3 regions of the Pseudomonas sp. A34-9 genome follow, and region 2 is predicted to be linked to each of the others. Evidence: predicted binding sites of a transcription regulator. Region 2 holds the regulator's gene; each other region holds the start of a gene.

Region 1 (5,179 bases), 1.3 Mb from region 2:
TGCTGCGGCACTCCTTTGCCAGCCACTTGCTGGAATCCTCGCAGAACCTGCGCGCGGTGCAGGAATTGCTCGGCCACTCCGACATCAAGACGACGCAGATCTATACCCACCTGGACTTCCAGCACCTGGCGGCGGTCTACGACAGCGCCCACCCACGGGCCAAACGCATGAAAGGCGATGATTCATGAGCATCCAGTTGATCACCTTCGACCTCGACGACACCCTGTGGGACACCGCCCCGGTCATCGTCAGCGCCGAAGCGGTATTGCGCGAATGGCTGAGCGAACACGCGCCGAACCTGGGCGCGGTGCCGGTGGAGCATTTGTGGGCGATTCGCGAGCGGGTGCTGACCAGTGAGCCGGGGCTGAAACATCGCATCAGTGCGCTGCGTCGGCGGGTGTTGTTTCATGCGATGGAAGACGCTGGTTACGCCCATGGTGAAGCAACCGACCTGGCAGACAAGGGCTTTGAAGTGTTTCTGCATGCACGGCATCAGATCGAAGTTTTTCCTGAAGTCGAGCCGGTGCTGGAGATCCTCGCCAATCACTATGCGCTTGGCGTGGTCACCAATGGCAATGCTGATGTACGCCGGTTAGGGCTGGCGGATTACTTCAAGTTTGCGTTGTGCGCCGAAGATATCGGCATCGCCAAACCGGATGCCCGGTTGTTCCACGAGGCATTACAGCGTGGTGGTGCCACCGCCGAAACCGCTGTGCACATCGGTGATCATCCGGGCGATGACATTGCCGGGGCACAGCAGGCGGGGTTGCGGGCGATATGGTTCAACCCGGCGGGCAAGGCCTGGGAAGCGGATCGCTTGCCGGATGCCGAGATTCGTAGCCTGAGCGATTTGCCAGCAGTGCTCGCACGCTGGAATACCCTCTCGAACTGATCTACTACCCCCTGTGGGAGCGAGCCTGCTCGCGAAGGCATTCTATCATTCAATACTGATGTTGACTGACCCACCGCTTTCGCGAGCAGGCTCGCTCCCACAGGGAATTGCATTCGTTTCGATAACTTTATTTCACCCATGAAAAAGCCCGCAGCGACGGCGGGCTTTTTCAGCAAGCAAGCGGCACGCCTCAGATAGGGCGGCTACCGTACTTGTTGTCCGGCTTCTTCGGAGGATCGGCGACCACATTGGCCTCCACTTCCTGAACCTTGCCGCCGCGCGACAGGAACTCTTCCATGGCCTTGGCCAGGGCGTCGCGTTCCTTGTTCTTGGCCTCAATGCTCGGCAACTCGTCTACCGACACCGCAGCCTTGGCTTTGCCTTTGGCAGCCGGGGCCGGCGCATCGTCGCCACCATCGTCGTCAGCAACGTCTTCCGCTGCTGCTTCCAGACCTTCCTCGGCCTCGTCTTCGTCGCCTACTTCGAGGTCGTCGTTTTCCAGATCATCGTCGCTCATGTTCTACCTCATGACTTGCGAAAAGCAGATTAGTTATAGACCAGCTTTGGCAACTGTCGAAAGTCGCCGTTAAAAAATCGTTAACCGCTGCTGACCAGCGGTTATGCCCCTTCACCGTGCAAGGTGGCGAGGACTTTTCGGGCACCGCCATGATCACGGTGCTCGCCCAGATAAACGCCTTGCCAGGTGCCCAGTGCCAGGCGACCTGCCGAAACCGGCAGGCTGATCTGGCAGCCAAGCACGCTGGCCTTGAAGTGCGCCGGGAGGTCGTCCAGGCCTTCGTCGTTATGCTCATAGCCGTCTGTTCCTTGTGGGATCAGACGATTGAAAAATCGTTCGAAGTCGCGACGGACCGCCGGATCGGCGTTCTCGTTGATGGTCAACGACGCCGAGGTATGCTGCAGCCACAAATGCAACAGACCGACCCGGCACGCCCTGAGTTCAGGCAGGCCAGCGAGTAACTCGTCCGTTACCAGATGAAAGCCCCGGGGCCGTGCCCGCAGGGTTATCAGAGTCTGTTGCCACATACAGTTCTCCGCACGTTCGGGGCGCATTCTAGCGCGCTCAGGGAAAAAACAAAGGCCCTAATATTCCTGCAATGATGTAAGCCATTGGCCGCAGAAAAACGCCCGTCGTAAACACGACCAAAGCCGTACGAAAAATCCTTTCAGCCTTCACTTCAATGACAAATTCCAGGCAAAAAAATGCCCGGCGAACCGGGCAAGTTTTTTGATGCGCGTACTTACAGGTTGTAGCCGCGTTCGTTGTGTTGTGCCAGATCGAGGCCGACCGACTCTTCTTCCTCGGTCACTCGCAGACCCATCACTGCGTCCAGAACCTTGAGGATGACGAAGGTGACGATCGCCGTGTAGATGACAGTGAAGCCGACGCCTTTGCACTGAATCCACACTTGTGCGGCGATGTCGGTGACGGTGCCGAAGCCACCCAGCGATGGTGCAGCGAAGACACCGGTAAGGACCGCACCGAGAATACCGCCGATACCGTGTACGCCGAACGCGTCCAGGGAGTCGTCATAACCGAGTTTGCGTTTCAGGGTAGTGGCGCAGAAGAAGCACACCACGCCTGCCGCCAGACCGATGACCAGTGCGCCCATCGGGCCCACGGTGCCGGCAGCCGGAGTGATCGCGACCAGACCGGCGACCACACCCGAAGCGATGCCCAGTGCGCTAGGTTTGCCGTGAGTGATCCACTCGGCAAACATCCAGCCCAGCGCGGCAGCAGCGGTCGCGATCTGAGTGACCAGCATCGCCATGCCGGCAGTGCCGTTGGCGGCCGCAGCGGAACCGGCGTTGAAGCCGAACCAGCCAACCCACAGCATCGCCGCGCCCATCAGGGTGTAACCGAGGTTGTGCGGTGCCATCGGCGTGGTCGGGAAGCCTTTGCGCTTGCCCAGTACCAGGCAGCAGATCAGACCGGCTACACCGGCGTTGATGTGCACCACGGTGCCGCCCGCGAAGTCGAGCACGCCCCAGTCCCACAACAGGCCGCCGTTACCGGACCAGACCATGTGCGCAATCGGTGCGTATACCAGGGTGAACCAGATGCCCATGAAGATCAGCATCGCGGAGAACTTCATCCGCTCGGCGAACGCACCGACGATCAGCGCCGGGGTGATGATCGCGAAGGTCATCTGGAAGGTGACGAATACCGCCTCGGGGAACAACGCCGCAGGCCCGGTCAGGCTGGCTGGCGTGATGCCGGCGAGGAACGCCTTGCCGAAGCCGCCGACAAAGGAGTTGAAGTTGACGACGCCCTGCTCCATGCCGGTGGTGTCGAACGCGATGCTGTAGCCATAAATGACCCACAGGACGCTGATCAGACCGGTAATGGCGAAGCACTGCATCATCACGGAAAGAATGTTTTTGGAGCGAACCATGCCGCCGTAGAACAGCGCCAGGCCGGGGATGGTCATGAACAGCACGAGGGCTGTCGAGGTGAGCATCCAGGCAGTGTCGCCGGAATTGAGGACTGGGGCCGCCACTTCGTCTGCCGCCATGGCAAGGCTGGGCATTACGATGGACAACAGGGCTCCTAGCCCTGCGAATTTACGCAGAGTCATATTGTTTTCTCCTGGGGCGTTGGGGTTTGTGGCGGCGTTTAAATCGCGTCGGTATCGGTTTCGCCGGTACGGATGCGAATCGCCTGTTCCAGATTGACCACGAAGATCTTGCCGTCACCGATCTTGCCGGTGTTGGCCGCCTTGGTGATCGCCTCGATCACCCGGTCCAGATCCTTGTCGTCGATGGCCACGTCGATTTTCACCTTGGGCAGAAAATCGACCACATATTCCGCGCCGCGATACAGCTCGGTGTGACCCTTCTGCCGGCCGAAGCCTTTGACTTCAGTAACGGTAATGCCCTGCACGCCGATTTCGGACAGCGACTCGCGCACGTCGTCCAACTTGAACGGCTTGATGATGGCAGTGACTAGCTTCATGAAACTCTCTCCCGAATTGGTGGACTTGCCCCAGGAAAACAAACCCGACTCAAGTCTAAGCGCAGTGCCTGGCTTTGTAACGCATCGTCGGCCTTACCTGCCCGACTGACGCCAGCTAACCGCTGCTGACGAAACTCCCCGCTCCGTCTGCCGCACTGCATTCGTCACAGCGACTGCATCAGTGCATGGGTCGAAGGTGACTAAGCAGAAACCTTGCCATCTCGCCAAAATCCCCTGATTTCAATCCCTTGGCCGCTGCCGCACGCCATCCCGTGCTAAAGGCCCTGCGTATACGCACAACAACGGTGCGTCGCCGTCCGTCCGCCTGCGCGAAAAGCGTGCATCCCTGACCGCGAGATTGACTATAGACACTGCGTGATACACTGCCGGCCATTGTTTCCAGGACATCCACCATGCTCGCGCCTAAAGACTTCCTCGACGCCCTGAGCGGCACCGCCTCCCGCCTGTTCAGCGGCGACACCCCGCTGCCGAAAGCCGAAATCGAAAGCCAGTTCAAGATGCTGCTGCAAAGCGCCTTCAGCAAACTCGACCTGGTCAGCCGTGAAGAGTTTGATAGTCAGATGGTTGTACTGGCACGCACTCGTGCCCGCCTCGAGAGCCTCGAAGCCAAAGTTGCCGAGATGGAAGCGAAGCTGACGCCGCCTGCTGAATAATCCGCTCCCCCTGTAGGAGCTGCCGAAGGCTGCGATCTTTTGATCTTCAGCCCTTCAATCATCTCGGCAACGTCCTACAACTTGCACCACCGCCGTCCGATTGCGCCGAAAAGCCCAGGTTTCTAAGCTCACCCGATGCTGAATGTTCAGCACCGGGTTTGGCGACCTGGAAATCCTCGACGCAAGAACGACCACATTCGTACAGGGCGCTTTTCCCCCTCTCGAGTTATGGCGGCTTTGCGTGGGAGACTTTCGGGTCTGCCGGATTTCGGGGTTCCCGGTTCGCCAACCTGCGCATAGCTGCCACCCTTTTCGTTTGGCGACGTTCAGAGGCAGTATTCTCAATTCGACCCCGAGAACTGCACCATGGAAGAAACCTATTTAAAGCCTTACCTCTTCACCCGCCACAAACTTCCCCTCCACGCCCTCCTCATCCAGAACCAACCCTGGTTCTCCGCCCGCGACCTCGGGCGATTGGTCCACATCTACCTCAACGAACGCATGCTGCGAAAACTCGACCCCGACCAATACCAAACCCGCAAAACCCTGATCCACCACCAGATCGAAAACACCCTGCTGATCAGCGAATCCGGTATCTACGCCCTCCTCGTCTACCACTACTGCCCCGAATACCGAGCG
Region 2 (5,179 bases):
CTGGCGCAGGTATTGTTGCCATTGGGACTGGCACTGGCGGCGGGGGCGATGTTGCTGGTAGTGACTCACGAGGTCATCCCGGAATCACGACGTCATGGTCATGACAAACTGGCGAGTCTTGGCTTGTTGATCGGGTTTTGTCTGATGATGGTGATGGATACCGCGTTGGGTTGAAGATCAAAAGATCGCAGCCTGCGGCAGCTCCTACATTGGAATGCATTCCCTGTAGGAGCTGCCGAAGGCTCGGGCCGCGTTCGGACGATCTTTTGATGTTGGCCTGTCAGCCGCCTTCGTCGAAGTAGTTGTTGATCAACGCCACCAGCGCATCCAGCGCTTCCTGTTCCTGATGTCCTTCAGTGCTCAGATAGATTTTGGTGCCCTTGCCAGCCGCCAGCATCATCATCGCCATGATGCTTTTGCCATCAACCGTGGTCTCTGGTGTACGACCCACTCTGATCGTGCAATCCGGATACTGCCCAGCCACCCCGACAAACTTGGCCGACGCACGTGCATGCAACCCCAATTTATTGATGATTTCGATTTCCAGAGCAGGCATCGCGGTGTGAATCCTTTAAGTGAGGTCGCGGTGGCGAACCTGGACGTTCTTCAGGGTTTTCTGCAGGGCCTGACCCAGACGTTCGGTCAGGTAGACGGAGCGGTGATGCCCGCCGGTGCAGCCAATGGCAATGGTGACGTAGGCGCGGTTGCTCGCAGCGAAGCGTGGCAGCCACTTGTGCAGGTAGGTGAAGATGTCCTGAAACATTTCTTCGACCTCTGGCTGTGCGGCCAGGTATTCAGCCACCGGGGCATCCAGACCTGATTGCGCGCGCAGTTCCGGCTTCCAGTACGGATTGGGCAGGCAGCGCACATCGAAGACCAGATCCGCGTCTACCGGCATGCCGCGCTTGAAGCCGAATGACTCGACCAGAAACGCCGTGCCCGGCTCCGGCTGATTCAGCAAGCGCAGCTTGATGGTGTCGCGCAACTGGTACAGGTTCAGATTGGTGGTGTTGATTTTCAGGTCGGCGAGGTCGGCGATCGGGCCGAGCAGGGCGGTTTCGTCCTGGATCGCCTCGGCCAGCGAGCGGTTGGCGTTGCTCAGCGGATGGCGACGGCGAGTCTCGGAAAAGCGCTTGAGCAGGGTTTCTTCGTCGGCGTCCAGATACAGGACATCGCACTGGATGTGCTTGGCCCGGACATCTTCAAGCAGCTCGGGAAAGCGCGTCAGGTGACTCGGCAGGTTGCGCGCATCGATCGATACGGCCACCAGCGGTTGCGCCAGCTCAGTGTGAATCAGCGCGCGTTCGGCCAGTTCCGGCAGCAAGCCTGCCGGCAGGTTGTCGATGCAGTAATAGCCGTTGTCCTCAAGGACATCCAGAGCGGTACTTTTACCCGAGCCGGAACGGCCGCTGACGATGATCAAGCGCATGATTAATGCCCGTTCTGCTCGCTCAGGACGACCTGATACAAGGCTTCGCTACTCGGTGCGCTGCGCAGTTTTTCGCGCACTTCCTTACGATCCAGCATGCTGGCGATCTGGCGCAGTAACTCCAGGTGTGCATCGGTGGCAGCTTCCGGGACCAGCAAAACAAACAGCAGGTCAACCGGAGCGCCGTCAATGGCGTCGAAATCGATCGGAGCATCAAGGTGCATCAGCGCACTGATCGGCGCTTCGCAACCCTTGAGGCGGCAATGGGGGATGGCGATGCCGTTACCAAAACCGGTGGAACCGAGTTTTTCACGGGCAATCAACGCCTCGAAGACATCCTGCATGGCCAGATCCGGCACTTCGCGGGCGATCAGGTTGGCAATTTGTTCGAGGGCTTTCTTTTTACTGCCGCCCGGCACGTTCACGAGGGAACGGCCGGGGGTCAGGATACTTTCAAGTCGGATCATGGGTTAGGGATGTTAACGACCGGTCGCGCCCTGGAGGAGGCTCTGGGTCTTTTCCTTATGCTTTTTGAGTTGGCGATCCAGCTTGTCGGTGAGTGAGTCGATCGCAGCGTACATGTCAGTATCTTCTGCGTTGGCGACCACTTCGCTGCCGGGTATATGCAAGGTGGCTTCGATTTTCTGCTTCAGCTTTTCGACGCACATCGTGACTTGCACGTTGGTGATTTTGTCGAAATGTCGCTCCAGTCGTTGGAGTTTTTCCTCGATGTAGGAACGCAGAGGTTGGGTCACTTCCAGTTGGTGTCCACTGATGTTGACTTGCATACAGCTTCTCCTTCGTTGCCAGTGCATAAAGCGGCAGGCTGGATAGCCTGCCACTGGAACGCTGTAACGTGGCTTACATCAACCGCTTGCGTTCGCTCGAAGGCGCGATCCCGAGGGATTCGCGGTACTTGGCGACGGTGCGGCGAGCCACCTGAATGCCTTGTGCCTCCAGTAAACCAGCGATCTTGCTGTCACTCAACGGCTTTTTCTGATTTTCCGCGGCAACCAGTTTCTTGATGATCGCGCGGATCGCCGTGGACGAGCATTCGCCGCCTTCGGAGGTGCTGACGTGGCTGGAGAAAAAGTATTTCAGTTCATAAATACCGCGCGGGGTATGCATGAATTTCTGCGTGGTCACCCGGGAAATCGTTGATTCATGCATGCCGACCGCTTCGGCGATGTCATGCAGGACCAACGGCTTCATGGCTTCGTCGCCGTACTCCAGAAAACCGCGCTGATGCTCGACGATCTGGGTGGCAACTTTCATCAGGGTTTCGTTGCGGCTCTGCAGGCTCTTGATGAACCAGCGGGCTTCCTGCAACTGATTGCGCATGAAGGTGTTGTCGGCGCTGGTGTCGGCACGACGGACGAAACCGGCGTACTGGGCGTTGACGCGCAAGCGTGGCACCGATTCCTGATTGAGTTCGACCAGCCAGCGCTCGTTGTCCTTGCGCACGATGACGTCAGGGACGACGTATTCGGCTTCGGTTGACTCGATCTGCGAACCCGGGCGCGGATTCAGGCTCTGCACCAGTTCGATGACCTGGCGCAGTTCGTCTTCCTTGAGCTTCATCCGGCGCATCAACTGGCTGTAGTCGCGGCTGCCGAGCAGGTCGATATAGTCGGTGACCAGACGTTTGGCTTCCGCCAGCCATGGGGTCTTGGCAGGCAACTGGCGCAACTGCAGCAGCAAGCACTCGCCGAGGTTGCGGGCGCCGATACCGGCTGGTTCAAATTGTTGAATGCGGTGCAGGACGGCTTCGATTTCGTCCAGTTCGATGTCCAGTTCCGGATCGAACGCTTCGAGGATTTCCTCGAGGGTTTCATCCAGGTAGCCCTGATTGTTGATGCAATCAATCAGGGTCACGGCGATCAGGCGATCGGTGTCGGACATCGGTGCAAGGTTCAGTTGCCAAAGCAGGTGGCTTTGCAGGCTCTCGCCGGCGGAGGTGCGGGTGGTGAAGTCCCACTCGTCATCATCGCTGCTTGGCAGGCTGCTGGCACTGGTCTGGTAGACGTCTTCCCAGGCGGTGTCGACCGGAAGCTCGTTGGGGATGCGCTCGTTCCATTCGCCCTCCTCGAGGTTATCCACCGTCGGGGCAGTTTCCTGATAGGACGGTTCCTGGATCTCGGTATTGGGCTTCTGCTCGGCGTTGTCAGCCAAGGGGTCGGAATTGTCGAAGTCGTCGCCTTCTTCCTGGCGTTCGAGCATCGGATTGGATTCCAGAGCCTCCTGGATTTCCTGTTGCAGATCCAGGGTCGACAATTGGAGCAGACGGATGGCCTGTTGCAGCTGCGGTGTCATCGTCAGCTGCTGGCCCATTCTCAAGACTAGCGATGGTTTCATGGCAGGGGCTTAACACCTTATTCGCCGGCGCTATGCGCCATCCACTACAGGGCGCCGAAGCGCCAAACTTAAGCAAATTATATGCCTGAAACTGAAGTGTTTGCCTAGAGCGCTGTAACAATTAAAGCGTATTAAATCCTGCTTGAATCGATACAGCGCCCGGGCGGCGCACCGGGCACTGTTGCGCTTACAGGCGGAACTCGTGGCCCAGATACACTTCCTTGACCAGATCGTTGGCCAGGATGGTCTCTGCATCGCCCTCGGCAATCAACTGACCGTCGTTGACGATGTAAGCGGTTTCGCAGATATCCAGCGTCTCACGGACGTTGTGGTCGGTGATCAGTACACCAATGCCCTTGGCCTTGAGGTGGTGGATGATCTGCTTGATGTCGCCGACGGAAATCGGGTCGACACCGGCGAACGGTTCGTCGAGCAGGATGAATTTCGGTGCCGTTGCCAGCGCGCGAGCGATCTCCACACGGCGGCGCTCACCACCGGACAGGCTCATGCCGAGGTTGTCGCGGATGTGGGTGATGTGGAATTCCTGCAGCAGGCTTTCCAGCTCCTTGCGACGGCCGGCCTTGTCGAGCTCCTGGCGGGTCTCGAGGATGGCCATGATGTTGTCGGCCACCGACAGTTTGCGGAAGATCGACGCTTCTTGCGGCAGGTAGCCGATCCCGGCCTTTGCACGACCGTGCATCGGCTGGTGGCTGACGTCCAGATCATCGATCAGCACGCGGCCCTGATCGGCCTGTACCAGGCCGACGATCATGTAGAAGCAGGTCGTCTTGCCGGCGCCGTTCGGGCCGAGCAGGCCGACGATCTGGCCGCTGTCGATCGACAGGCTGACATCACGCACGACCTGGCGGCTTTTATAGGCCTTGGCCAGGTGCTGAGCTTTCAGAGTTGCCATTACTGGGTTTTCTCGTCGGTTTTCTTCTTCGGCTGGATCACCATATCGATGCGCGGACGCGCTTCGGTGACCTTGCTGCCGGTAGCGCGACCGGCGCTGGCCAGTTTCTTCACGGTGTCATAGACGATTTTCTCGCCCTGAGTCGTGTTGTTGTCCTTGTCGACCACCTTGGCCTTGTCGATCAGCACAACGCGGTTCTGCGCGGCGTGGTACTGGATCGTCACGCCCCAGCCCTGAACCGGCTTGGTGTCGCCAGCGGTCTGCAGTTGTTCGAAGTAGGCGAGGTTGCCCACCGACGTCACGACATCGATATCGCCAGCCGGGGTGCGGGTGATGGTCACGGTATTACCGGTCACCTTCATCGAGCCCTGGGTGATGATCACGTCACCCTTGTAGGTGGCGATGCCGTTCTTGTCGTCCAGTTGGGCGTCGTCGGCCTGAATGCGGATAGGTTGCTGCTGATCGTTCGGCAGAGCCCAGGC
Region 3 (5,179 bases), 640 kb from region 2:
AGAACGGTCGTCATCGACGATCCACACGGTTTCACTACGGCTCATGTCGATGTGGCTCCTTGTTCCAGTGGCAGAAAGATCGAAAAGGTGGTGTGGCCTGGATGGCTGTCACACTCGATCAGGCCCTGGTGCTGGCTGATGATGTTCTGGGTGATGGCCAGGCCGAGTCCAGTACCGTCCGGACGACCGCTGACCATGGGAAAGAAAATGGTTTCCTGCAGTTCCGCAGGGATGCCCGGGCCGTTGTCGATGATCTCGATCTTGGTCACCAGACGATGGCGGATGTGGCCGATGGTGAACTGGCGCATGGCGCGGGTGCGCAGGCTGATGCGGCCCAGGCGCAGCTCGTTCTGGCTGCTGATTGCCTGCATCGCGTTGCGCACGATGTTCAACACCGCCTGAATCATTTGCTCGCGGTCGATCAACACATCGGGAATGCTCGGGTCGTAATCGCGCACCAAGGTGATGCAGCCCTGGCTTTCTGCTTCGACCAGTTGGCAGACGCGCTCGAGCACTTCGTGGACGTTGCACATCGCCAGCGACGGCAGCTTGTTCGAGCCGAGCATGCGGTCGACCAGATTGCGCAGGCGATCGGCCTCTTCAATGATCACGTTGGTGTAATCGCGCAGGCTGTCTTCCGGCAGTTCGCGGGCCAGCAATTGCGCTGCGCCCCGGATGCCGCCGAGCGGATTCTTGATCTCGTGGGCGAGACCGCGCACCAGCATCTTGCTGGTTTCCTGCTTGGACAGTTGAGCTTCTTCCTTGGTGATCCGCAGCAAGCGGTCACGTGGATGAACCTCGAGCAGGAGCATGGTCGCGCCGTTGCTGAGAATCGGCGTCACCGCGTAATCCACGGTCAACGTCTGGCCGGTGAGGGCGGTGAGCATTGCTTCGCGTTTGGTAAACGGATGCGCCTGTTCCACCGCCTGGCGCAGGGAATTCAGCGCCTCGGTGGATTCGGTGAACAGCTCGCTGATGAACTGCCCATGGCTGCGCTGCCCGCTGATGGCGAGCAGCATCTCCGCCGCCGGGTTCATGTACTCAAGGCGCAATTCGGCATCAAGCAGGATGGTGGCGGTGGTCAGGTTGTCGAGCAGCAAACGATGAATTGCGTCACTTATAGTCATCAGAGCCTCTTTTGGGGGCGGAGCGTGCGCAAGAAGCAGGCGTCGTTAAACGGAAAATGCAAAAACCAAACCAAGGCTCCGAAAAGAAGCGTTCATCCCCTGAAACGGGCGTTTGACGCCCGGTTGCGCAGCAGACTGCCAGAGCTTGCGGGTACTTTCGAACCAAAATGGGTTGGAATATGAGTACGGTGCAGTCTGTTGCACCAATATAGTGCGCAAAGCTGAACGGCGTTAGAAGAAACGCAAGAAGGGGTTTTTCGGCTCAGGTGGTTTGTCTTTCAGAGGGCATTCCGGACGGACGCCGTAATCGTCCTTGGTGCAGGGTTTGACCTGGCGCTTTTGCGCGAGGGAGATACGCAGCATGTGGAACGGCTGATTGGCAGTGCGTTCGACAGTTCGTCCTTCGGCATCGAGGATTTCCACGGACAGGTTGTGGCTGCCACGGTCGATGTTGCTCAGTGGGAAGACCGGTGTCAGGCCGGGTTCTCCTGTGGCCTGACCATCGAGCAACAGCCGATAGCGATGACCCTGTTGCAGGCCCGGTTCGCTGGTGACGCTGACGATGATTTCGCCGGCGCTGCTGCGAATCGTCGCATCGGGTTCAGGCACCAGAATGCGCAGCATGTCGTAGTGGAACAGCGGCTGCTCCGGGGATTTTTTTGCCGTGCTGACCGGAGCTGCGACGGTGGGGTTGGCGGACATGCGATTGCTGGTGGCAATCGGCACCCGCTTGGCATTGCTGCGCGGTTGGTCGGTGTAGACGCGGTTGCCTTGGGCATCGATGTACGTGAAAACCTCGGCAGAGGCTTGCAGCGTTGTCAGTGCCAACGCAGCGATCAGCCACGTGCGGATCATGGCTTGTGCACTCGTTGCACGGTGAACGCCACGGGCGGGCTCTGCTGGATGATGGTCTGGCCGTCGATCACCTGGACGGCGAGACGATGTTCGCCGCGATCAATATTCACCAACTGCAGGATCGGCACGTTGCTCGGTTGGCCGTAGGGTTCGTCATCCAGGACCAGCCTCAATTGATGCGGCGGCTGCAAGCGCGGCTTGATCAGCACATTGACGGTGAAGGTGCCGTTGTTGGCGCGCAGGGCTTCTTCGGTGGGCAGGCCGGCGAGTTCCAGAATGTCATAGGCGTTGCGCGCAGGCTCACGGTTGTCGGCTTCAGGTGTTGGCGGTGCGCTGGGTGTTTGCGGCTCGACCCTGTTAAGCGGCGGCAACTCCAGCGGCTGCGCCTGCACGCCATCGGGCGAATGATCGCTGTAGACCGTATTGCCGTTGCCATCGGTGTACTTGTAGATCTGCGCGGCGGCGGGCAGGGCGATCAACAACAGGATGTAGAGAAGGGTGCGACTCATGAAAATCGACCGGGATTGAAAGCGATGGGGTGCAGCATAGGCCAGACGCGGCGGTTGGCCCAACCCGGTAAACATCTGGTAACGCCATCACCCTAACCCTCTCCCAGAGGGAGAGGGGATTGACCGGGTTGCTCTGACAAATTTTATCGACCTGAAATTGCCATGTGAACTCAGGTTCTGAAAAGCATGGAGATCAGTCCCCTCTCCCTCTGGGAGAGGGCTAGGGTGAGGGGCTTTTGATCTGCAATAAAAAAGGCCTCCCGAAGGAGGCCTCTTTCACTCACGCCGCATAGCGCAGCGCTACCGGATCAGCAGCTGTAGTACAGCTCATATTCCAGTGGGTGTACGAAGGTGCGAACCTTGATTTCTTCTTCCGATTTCAGCGCGATGTAAGCGTCGATGAAGTCGTCGGAGAATACGCCGCCCTTGGTCAGGAACGCGCGGCCCTTGTCCAGCTCTTCCAGGGCTTCTTTCAGGCTGCCGCAAACTTGCGGGATCTCTTTCGCCTCTTCAGGCGGCAGGTCATACAGGTTTTTGTCAGCCGCGTCGCCTGGGTGGATCTTGTTCTGGATACCGTCCAGGCCGGCCATCAGCAGTGCTGCGAAGGCCAGGTACGGGTTGGCAGCCGGATCCGGGAAGCGTGCTTCGATACGGCGGGCTTTCGGGCTCGACACGTAAGGAATACGGATCGAAGCGGAACGGTTGCGAGCCGAGTAGGCCAGCATCACCGGCGCTTCGAAGCCTGGTACCAGACGCTTGTAGGAGTTGGTCGCCGGGTTGGTGAAGCCGTTCAGGGCCTTACCGTGTTTGATGATGCCGCCGATAAAGTACAGAGCGGTATCGGACAGGCCGGCATAGCCTTCACCTGCGAAGGTGTTCTTGCCGTCTTTCCAGATCGACATGTGTACGTGCATGCCCGAACCGTTGTCGCCGTACAGTGGCTTCGGCATGAAGGTCGCGGTGCGGCCGTAAGCGTCAGCAACGTTGTGGACAACGTACTTCAGGGTTTGGGTTTCGTCGGCTTTCTTCACCAGGGTGTTGAACTTGACGCCGATTTCGTTCTGGCCGGCAGTTGCCACTTCGTGGTGGTGAACTTCGACGGTCAGGCCCATTTCTTCCAGTGCGTTGCACATGGAGGTACGGATTTCGTGGTCGTGGTCGAACGGTGGAACCGGGAAGTAGCCGCCTTTGACGCCTGGACGGTGACCTTTGTTGCCGCCTTCGATGTCCTGGTCGGACATCCACGAACCTTGCTCGGAGTAGATTTTGAACATCGAGCCGGAGATGTCCGACTTGAATTTCACCGAGTCAAAGATGAAGAACTCAGGCTCTGGACCGGCGAACACGGTGTCACCGATACCGGTGGCTTTCAGGTGTTCTTCGGCACGCTTGGCGATCGCACGTGGGTCGCGGTCGTAGCCTTGCATGCTCGAAGGTTCAATGATGTCGCACACCAGGATCAGGGTGGCGTCTTCGGTGAACGGGTCGAGAACGGCAGTTTCGTCAACCGGCATCAGGATCATGTCGGAGGCTTCGATGCCTTTCCAGCCAGCGATGGAGGAACCGTCGAACATTTTGCCGACTTCGAAGAAGTCTTCATCCAGCGCATCGCGAGCCGGCATGGTCACGTGGTGCTGAGTGCCTTTGGTGTCCGTGAAGCGCAGATCAATCCACTTGACGTCATGATCTTTGATGAGTTGAACCGTCTTCGACATATGTCCTCCGGGTGGCTTCGGGCTTAGTAATGGATGCCCTTAGAATTTGGGTGATGCCGGCGCGAATACTCTGCCAAGGCAACCTGCCTCACAAGGCAGCAAATTGCATGCCAGTGCCCCAGCATGGGTTTTTTGCCCCAATTTCACGCTTATTAAGGTGTAAAGCGCCTGAATGCGGAAAATCTCGCCCTCTAATGTAGCGCCTTGAATCAAAAATGACCCGTTTTGGTGCGCACAAAACCTTCTGCACATTAACTGGTTAAACCTTGAGCAATTTCCGCTATAATCCGCGCCCCCCTTTTTCGGCTGGCCGTTCGCGCGCTGTTTTCATGAAACTAATCGTAAAAGTCTTCCCCGAGATCACCATCAAAAGCCGACCTGTCCGGACGAAGTTCATCCGCCAGTTGGCCAAGAACATCCGCACCGTGCTCCGCGACCTGGACCCGGCCGTGGTGGTGAACGGCGTGTGGGACAATCTCGAGCTGGAAACCCGCGTTACCGACCCCAAAGCCTTGAAAGAGATGGGTGAGCGCCTGACCTGCATGCCGGGCATCGCGCACTTTCTGCAGATCGACGAGTACCCGCTGGGCGACTTTGACGACATCACCGAGAAGTGCAAACAGCACTACGGCGATGCGCTGGCCGGAAAGATTTTCTCGGTACGTTGCAAGCGCGCCGGCAAGCACACCTTCAGCTCGATGGACGTCGAAAAATACGTCGGCAGCAAGCTGCGCCGTGAGTGCGGTGCTGCCGGTATCGACCTGAAAGCGCCGGAAATCGAAGTTCGCATCGAAGTTCGCGACAAACGGTTGTTTGTTATCCACAGCCAGCACAACGGCATCGGCGGCTACCCGCTCGGCGCCCTCGAGCAGACGCTGGTATTGATGTCCGGCGGCTTTGACTCGACCGTTGCGGCCTACCAGATCATTCGTCGCGGCCTGATGACGCACTTCTGCTTCTTCAATCTGGGCGG

What was found. Region 2 encodes sigma-54, which starts transcription at its own class of promoters, with help from an activator protein. Its sites were predicted from a motif close to ANTGGCATNNANNTTGCTNT; they were not measured.
Region 1: the regulator sigma-54 is predicted to act here: its motif matches at 4,068-4,087, upstream of glnK (P-II family nitrogen regulator).
Region 3: the regulator sigma-54 is predicted to act here: its motif matches at 4,302-4,321, upstream of glnA (type I glutamate--ammonia ligase).

What each region holds. Positions count from the first base shown of each region.
Region 1 covers NZ_CP119967.1:6,298,573-6,303,751, forward strand. The annotation lists gene xerC (tyrosine recombinase XerC) at 1-188, shown strand, start outside; gene P3G59_RS28365 (HAD-IA family hydrolase) at 185-892, shown strand; gene sutA (transcriptional regulator SutA) at 1,083-1,409, opposite strand; gene P3G59_RS28375 (secondary thiamine-phosphate synthase enzyme YjbQ) at 1,511-1,936, opposite strand; gene P3G59_RS28380 (ammonium transporter) at 2,152-3,489, opposite strand; gene glnK (P-II family nitrogen regulator) at 3,528-3,866, opposite strand; gene P3G59_RS28390 (accessory factor UbiK family protein) at 4,280-4,540, shown strand; gene P3G59_RS28395 (Bro-N domain-containing protein) at 4,907-5,179, shown strand, end outside.
Region 2 covers NZ_CP119967.1:1,039,076-1,044,254, forward strand. The annotation lists gene P3G59_RS04380 (ZIP family metal transporter) at 1-174, shown strand, start outside; gene P3G59_RS04385 (HPr family phosphocarrier protein) at 281-556, opposite strand; gene rapZ (RNase adapter RapZ) at 572-1,429, opposite strand; gene ptsN (PTS IIA-like nitrogen regulatory protein PtsN) at 1,432-1,896, opposite strand; gene raiA (ribosome-associated translation inhibitor RaiA) at 1,909-2,217, opposite strand; gene P3G59_RS04405 (RNA polymerase factor sigma-54) at 2,291-3,784, opposite strand; gene lptB (LPS export ABC transporter ATP-binding protein) at 3,972-4,697, opposite strand; gene lptA (lipopolysaccharide transport periplasmic protein LptA) at 4,697-5,179, opposite strand, start outside.
Region 3 covers NZ_CP119967.1:403,848-409,026, forward strand. The annotation lists gene ntrC (nitrogen regulation protein NR(I)) at 1-45, opposite strand, end outside; gene glnL (nitrogen regulation protein NR(II)) at 42-1,127, opposite strand; gene P3G59_RS01800 (DUF4124 domain-containing protein) at 1,359-1,982, opposite strand; gene P3G59_RS01805 (DUF4124 domain-containing protein) at 1,979-2,491, opposite strand; gene glnA (type I glutamate--ammonia ligase) at 2,800-4,206, opposite strand; gene thiI (tRNA uracil 4-sulfurtransferase ThiI) at 4,536-5,179, shown strand, end outside.